Regions from separate parts of the Leisingera sp. ABM4_060 genome, predicted to be linked through region 2. Evidence: riboswitches for the same ligand, from Rfam matches in the RefSeq annotation. Region 2 holds a riboswitch; the other holds the start of a gene.
The links. A riboswitch is a leader RNA that binds a small molecule or an ion and turns the genes downstream of it on or off. The one in region 2 is predicted to bind cobalamin.

Region 1: it holds a riboswitch for cobalamin, as region 2 does, so the genes downstream of both, ACXAEH_RS19915 (TonB-dependent receptor plug domain-containing protein) here and ACXAEH_RS19250 (hypothetical protein) in region 2, are expected to answer to the same signal.

What each region holds. Positions count from the first base shown of each region.
Region 1 is NZ_JBSWTX010000001.1:4,105,966-4,109,239, forward strand. It holds gene ACXAEH_RS19915 (TonB-dependent receptor plug domain-containing protein) at 1-1,633, opposite strand, end outside; cobalamin riboswitch at 1,792-2,000, opposite strand; gene ACXAEH_RS19920 (EAL domain-containing protein) at 2,180-3,019, opposite strand; gene ACXAEH_RS19925 (hypothetical protein) at 3,189-3,274, opposite strand, start outside.
Region 2 is NZ_JBSWTX010000001.1:3,978,997-3,982,270, reverse strand. It holds gene ACXAEH_RS19260 (alpha/beta hydrolase family protein) at 70-984, opposite strand; gene ACXAEH_RS19255 (TetR/AcrR family transcriptional regulator) at 1,056-1,676, shown strand; cobalamin riboswitch at 1,695-1,913, shown strand; gene ACXAEH_RS19250 (hypothetical protein) at 2,023-2,427, shown strand; gene ACXAEH_RS19245 (hypothetical protein) at 2,571-2,963, shown strand; gene ACXAEH_RS19240 (protein-tyrosine phosphatase family protein) at 2,990-3,274, opposite strand, start outside.

The DNA of each region.
Region 1 (3,274 bases), 130 kb from region 2:
CGTGCTCCGGACGGCGGACCTCGACCGAGCCGTCCGGGTTGGTGGCGTCCAGATAGGTGTAGGACAGGTTCAGAAAGAGAGACTCTGTGGCATCCAGGCTTGCAGATACTTCAAAACCTTCGCGGTCGCTGTCACCGGCCTGGTTGCGGTAGTTGAAGACGCTCCCGATCGCCGGATCCGGATCCGTGCCGGCAAAGAAACTCTCGATTTCTCCGGTCAGCGTTTCCTTGAAATAGGTCACGTCGATAACACCGCGCTCTTGCAGGAACGGCACTTCGATCCCAACATCAAAACTCCGGTTTTCTTCTGGTGTCAGGTTTGGATTGCCCCTGAAAGTCGATGCCCCAAACGAGCTTGTGAAAGTGTCATTCGCGAACAATTCGAAATAGGTGGGGTTCGCGATACCGGTGCCTGCCGAGCTGTGCAGGCGCACACCGCTGCCGGCAAAGGTGTAGGAGGCGCTGGCCGTCCAGGTGGTGGCATCATCAAAGACGCTGTTGTCGTCATGGCGGACACCCAGCTGAAGGTCCAGCCCGTTTGCAAAGCTGCCGCGGTACTCCAGCGCCAGGGATTTCGTTTCACGGACAAACGCCGGGTTCCTGCTGCTGCTGTCTTCTTCCCATTCTGCCAGAACATTCAGCAGGTGGTCCGCTTCGTCTGCCCGCTGCCCGCCGAGGCCGAAGCTGAGAAGGTATTTGGCAGCTTCCGTCTGGGTTTCAGTAGGGGCGAAGCCGCTGAAGGACTGGGCGAAATCCGTGCGCTCAAAAGACAGCCGCTGCTTGATACGTCCGCCCAAAGAATCGAATTCGGCGTAGACTTGGGCCTGCTGCTCCTCCCGGTCGCTGAAAGGTGCGGTATCATCCACCACATACCCCGCCGGAACCGTAGCATTATCCGTCGTGCTGTCGTTGTCATAGTGTTCATCAGAGGTGCGGAAATTGAAGCCAAGCTTTAGCCGGTCGGTGACCAGATAGTCGCCCTTCAGCTGGGCGGTGTTGCGGCGGATGCCGTCCTCTTCGCCGCCGTCGCCGGAGCTGTCATAGCCGTCGTCGTTGTCATGGGCGAGGCTGAAGGTGATGCCGCCGCGCTCGGTGCGGGTGGAAACCCGTGCAGAGGCCCGGTAGCCGTCCGAACCGGCCTCGGCGCTGCCGCCGTATTCGGTGCCTATACCGCCCGTCTTGGTGATGATGTTGATCACGCCGTTGGAGGCGTTGGAGCCGTAGAACACCGACTGCGGGCCGCGCAGAACCTCGATGCGTTCGATATTGGCGGTGTCCAGGCCGGACAGGATGTACTCGCGGTCGCCGCCGGTGGCTTCAATGCCGTCGATCAGAATCAGAGTGTGATTGGCTTCGCCGCCGCGGATGCGGACCTGGGTGAAACTGTCGCCGGAGCCGTTGATCATGACACCGGGAACCGATCGAAGTGCGTCTTGAACGGTGGTGATGCCGCGTTTTTCAATTTCCCCGCTGGTCACAACAGACGCGGACCGGCCGTATTTCTGAGCTTCAACAGGCGTCAGGCCGCCGGAGATGATAATCTCATCCAGCAGCAGAACGTCTTCCTCCTGGGCGGTTGCGATTGCGGGGGCGGCTGCCAGTGCTGCAGCCAGGGGCAAGCTTGCCTTGCGCATAGTCCATTCCTCCCGGCCTGCGGGGATACGCACAGGCCAAGCTGCCGCCCGTGCCGGGCAGCGTGTTCAAATGTCGGTCTTTGGAAGGCATGGCCTCCGCAGACGGTGAAAATGCCACCACTACGGAAGTCCGTTGTCCCCAGCGCGCCCCGCACCCGGACAGGGTGATCATCCTGGCAGGTCTCCTGACTCGCGGGTCGAGGCTTTGCTGCGCCTTCCCGCCCCTTGGGGCAGTGGCATATCGCAGCATTGCTCTCCGCTCACAGTTGCGGGGGCAGTCACGGATTTGGCGCCTGTTGGCTACACCGCACCGTGTTCCCTTTTACCCGGGTGGTCTCCCAGCCGGACCAGAATGGCAGGACTTAGGCAAACCGGCGCCGTTCTGTCAAGAAGCCTGTTGCGGTCAAAGGCGGCGGGAACGGGCGGCCGGCGGCTGCTGCCGCAACCGGAGTATGCAGGAGCCGCGCAGCGGCGCAGGCCGCCGCCGGGACCCCGGGGAGGGGCGGGCGTTTGATCCGCTGCGCACCGCCAGGGTTGGCGGGGCTGTCAGCCGGTCTCTTGGCGCTGCTTCATGTCTTCGACCCAGGGCGGCGAGACCGAGGGGGCGCCGAACAGGTAGCCCTGCAGGCAATCGACGCCATTGGCGACCAGGAATTCGGCGTCTTCCTGGCTTTCCACCGATTCCGCCACCACAAACATGTCGAACTGCTTGGCAATGCCGATCAGCGCGCGCACCACGGCCTGATTGTCGAAATTGCCGCTGATGCCGCGCACGAACTGGCCGTCGATCTTGACCGCATCAAAGAAGAACTGGCGGAAACTGCCGATCGAGGTGGAGGCGGCACCGAAGCTGTCCAGCGCAAAGGCAATGCCGTGCTGCTGCATCCGGCCCATGAAATCGGTCACAAGCTCAGGCGCGGCCATGGCCGAGGCTTCGGTGATTTCCAGCACCAGCCGTTCGCCCAGGTTGGCGTCGCGTTTCAGAAAACGCTCCAGCACCTGGGTCCAGCGCTGGTAGCCGATGGAGCGCGCCGACATGTTGATGGAGAGGCGGATGTTCGGGAATTTGTCCAGTGCCCGCAGCCCGTGCTGCAGCGCCAGGCAGTCCATCTCGCGGCCGATTTCCTTGTCCTCGACCACATGCATGAATTCGCGGGCGGGGATCACCCGGCCGGTTGGATCCAGCACCCGGATGTAACCCTCGTAAAAGGCGACGCCATGCGGCGCCATCGCCTGCATGACGGGCTGGTAGGCCAGCACCGTCTGATTGTGCTGCACCGCATCGGCAACCATTTCGAGGGTGGATTTGTCACGCCCCGCCACCGCCGCATTCAGCGGGCTTTCGGAGCCTTCGGGAAGATCTGCCTTGGCGTTTCGTCTGTTCATGTGCTGCGAGGGCCCTGTTCCGGCAAAGATGAGACTCAATATGCTTTGCCCCGCAGCATCGCGCAAAAGGGTTGATGCGGGATTAAAGATTGCATTTGAGTGATCTGGCGGCACAGGCCGCCGCCGCCGGGCCGGGCCGTTTCCCGCAGCTGGCCGCGGGGCCGGGGCCTCAGACCATCGCTGCGGCGCGCTGCGGCTGCGGCAGCACCCGCATCTGCACCACCTGCTCGACAAAGGGCACCAGCCCTTCGGGGC
Region 2 (3,274 bases):
AATAAGGGGCGCTGCCCCGCAGGTTTGTGCAGAAGAGGGGCGCTGCCCCTCTTGGCCCTTCGGGCCAATTCACCCCGGAGTATTTCGGACCAGAAAGAAGCCTGGGCCGGTTTGCGGCACCAGCTGCGGCCATAGGGCGGCGCTGCTGCGGGCAAAGGCGCCGAGATGGCCGATCCTGTTCAGCCCATGCGCCTGCGGCACCAGGGTCTTGCGCTGCTGCGGCCCTTTGCCAAAGACCTCGCCCAGCCGCCAGACGGCGGCCGGCGGCACCATGCTGTCATCTCCGATCGCGAACAGATCCACCGGAATGCCGGTTTCCTCCCACCGTGGACGCGGCAGGCTGCCGCCGGTTTCCGGCAGGCAGCTGCCCGGCGTGGTGCACCAGCGCCGCCATTGCCAGTAGACCCCGGCAGGCAGATCTGACCCGAACCCCAGCGCGCGCCCGGGCAGATAGCCCAGGGCGCGGACCAGCACCGGCACATGGCCGAACCAGAAAGCCAGCGCCAGCGCGCGGTAGGGCCAGGGGTGATCGTGGTGGTGCACCAAGCCGCCCGCAACCACGATCATGCGGGCGACGTCTTCAAGGCCGTCCTGCAGGGGCATCAGCATTGCCCCCAGCGAATGGCCAATGATCCACAGCGGCACCCCCGCATGGTGCCGCCGCATTTCTGCCCGGGCGGCAGGCTGATCCGCCAGCGCCCAGTCCGCCATGGTGGCAGCGGACCGGCGCGGATGCCCCTGCGCCGAAGCTGCGAAATCCCGGTAGTCGTAGGTCAGGCAGGCGATCTGCCGCTCTGCCGCCAGCCAGCGTGCGAAATGCCGGTAAAAGCGCTGCGGCACCCCGGTTGCCCCGTTCAGCACCACAGCAGTCCGCGGCTGCCCGGCCGGCTGGTAAAGCCGCCCTGCCAGCACGGTGTCCCCGGAGGGAAACCGCAGCTCCTGCTCCCGCACTGCCGCTGTCTGATCTGCATTGCTGTCCAGCATTGCCGCCTCCTAGACCAATCGGTCCAGCAACATCACTGGACCAACCGGTCTATTGCTGTCAAGCTACCGCCATGGATGACGTGACGACAGCCGGACCCGCTCCGGCCCAGCCCCTGCCAACCCGCGAGCGGCTGATTCTGGCCGCCGCCAGCCTGTTCCGCAACAAAGGCTACAGCGGCACCGGGCTGGCCGAGCTTCTGACCGAAGCCGGGGCGCCCAAGGGTTCGCTCTACCACCATTTCCCTAACGGCAAATCCGACCTGGCGCTGGCGGCTGCCAATTGGGCGTCAGAGCAGATGCTGCAGCTGATCGATGCCTCTTTCACTCCTGCCCCCAGTTTTCAGGAAGGCGCCAAGACGGTCTGCTACAAGCTGGCCAAGCTGTTTGACATGCAGGGAAAATGGAGCGGCTGCCCGGTCTCGGCGACGCTGTTCGAAGGGCCGGAGAACGAGGCCTTCCACCAGCACGCCGCCCTGCTGTTCGAGGGCTGGATCAGCGCCACCGCGGCGCATGCGCGGCGCCTGGGCCTGGTGGAGGAAGAGGCCCGCGCGGCGGCGGAGACCTTCTATATCCTGCTGCAGGGCGGCTGGCAGCTGGCCCGGGTGCGGCGCGATTCGGATGTGATCCGCGGGCTGCACCTGCAGCTTCACCTGCCCCAGCCAAACCCAATGCAGGTGCAGAAAAACGATTGACAACTCAGGGATCCAGCCGCTACCGCTTGTGGCGATGGTTCCCGAGCCACAAAATCTTGTGTCCGGGATGAATAGGGAACACGGTGCGGCCTGCGCAAGCGGGTCAATTCCGAGACTGCCCCCGCAACTGTAAGCGGCGAGCGACCCCGATAGAGCCACTGGCCTTGATAAGGCCGGGAAGGATCGGGAAAGCGACGACCCGCAAGTCAGGAGACCTGCCATCGGATGTGAAACTCGAACCCGGGCGGGGTGTCCGGACAGGGTCTGATGGCACTGCGGGGCTCCCGCTATTTCATCCGGTCTCTTGTCCTGCAGGCTCCCCGCACCACGCGCGGAGGGCGCAATTATGATGTGGACCGACCAGACGCATTTCTATGCGGCAACGGATTGCAAATACCTGGGGCGGCCCTGCCCCGCGGCGGAGCGGATGATCGCCAAGCTGGCCGAGGCGATGACCAAGGCCAAGCCGCTGACCCAGGAAGATTTCGAAATCACCGGCACCACCGCGCTGGACGGCTGCCCGCGCAACTGCCCGGCGCAGTTCGTAGCCAGCCATGACCGGATCCGGCTTTACTGCGGCGTCGGCGAGGACGCGCCGCGTGAGGGGCTGGACCGGTTTGCCGATGCGATCCTCAGCCGCGATGGCACCGGCTTTGCTGCCTCGAAACTGGACGCCCGCCCCTGCGCGCTGATGGAGGCGCTGCCGAAAACGGCGGAGGCGCGGCGGGCGGAGCAGATGCTGGCGCTGTAACGCGCGACCCAGGCGCCGGCACCGGTTTCTGCGGGCGCCTTCTCATCCGGCTGACGGCATTGTGTTCTGCGCCGGGCTGGCCCGTCCGCAGGATCAGCTCTAGGCAATTCCCGCTATTCAGACTTTGAACACGGGGATTGCCGATGATTAGGACCTTTCTGCCCGCTGCTGCTGCCGTTCTTGCCTGCGCGGCGGCAGTTTCCGCCGCCGAACAGCCGCTGACCAGCAATGAGATCAAAGAACTGCTGACCGGGAAGACCATCGAAGGGCTGCATTTCGAGAGCCGTACCCGCCAGTATTTCTCGCAATCCGGGCTGACGCTCTGGATCAAGCAGGGCGACGCTGCCCCTTCGGAAGCACGCTACAAGATCGAAGACGGCCAGTATTGCTCCAGCTGGTCCGGGTTGTGGAACACACCGGAATGGGGCTGCTATGCCATCCTCAAGGATGCGGCGCAGGGGCTTTATTATTTCCACGGCGAGAATTTCCGGGCGCCTTTTATTGCCGGAGACGGGTTTGACCTGAGCTTCGACTAGAGGTCCCGTTCATGCCGCGGCGCGGGTCACAGGCCGGCAGGCCGCGCACCGGCACAGGCCCAGTCCAGCTGCGCATCCGTCTCTACTGCGCAGGGCCGCACGGCCCGCAGCCGTGCCAGTGCTTGCGCCGGATCTTCACCGCAGTCGATCATCAGCCGCAGCACCGCCATGCCGGAGCGCCCGCAGCCGCCCTTGCAATGCACCAGCACCCGGCCGCCGCCGCCCAGCGCCTGCCGGGCCGAGCGGCTGGCGGCGGCCCATTTCGCGTTCACCGCGGGCGGCGGCACCTGGAAATCCGGCACCGGCAGATG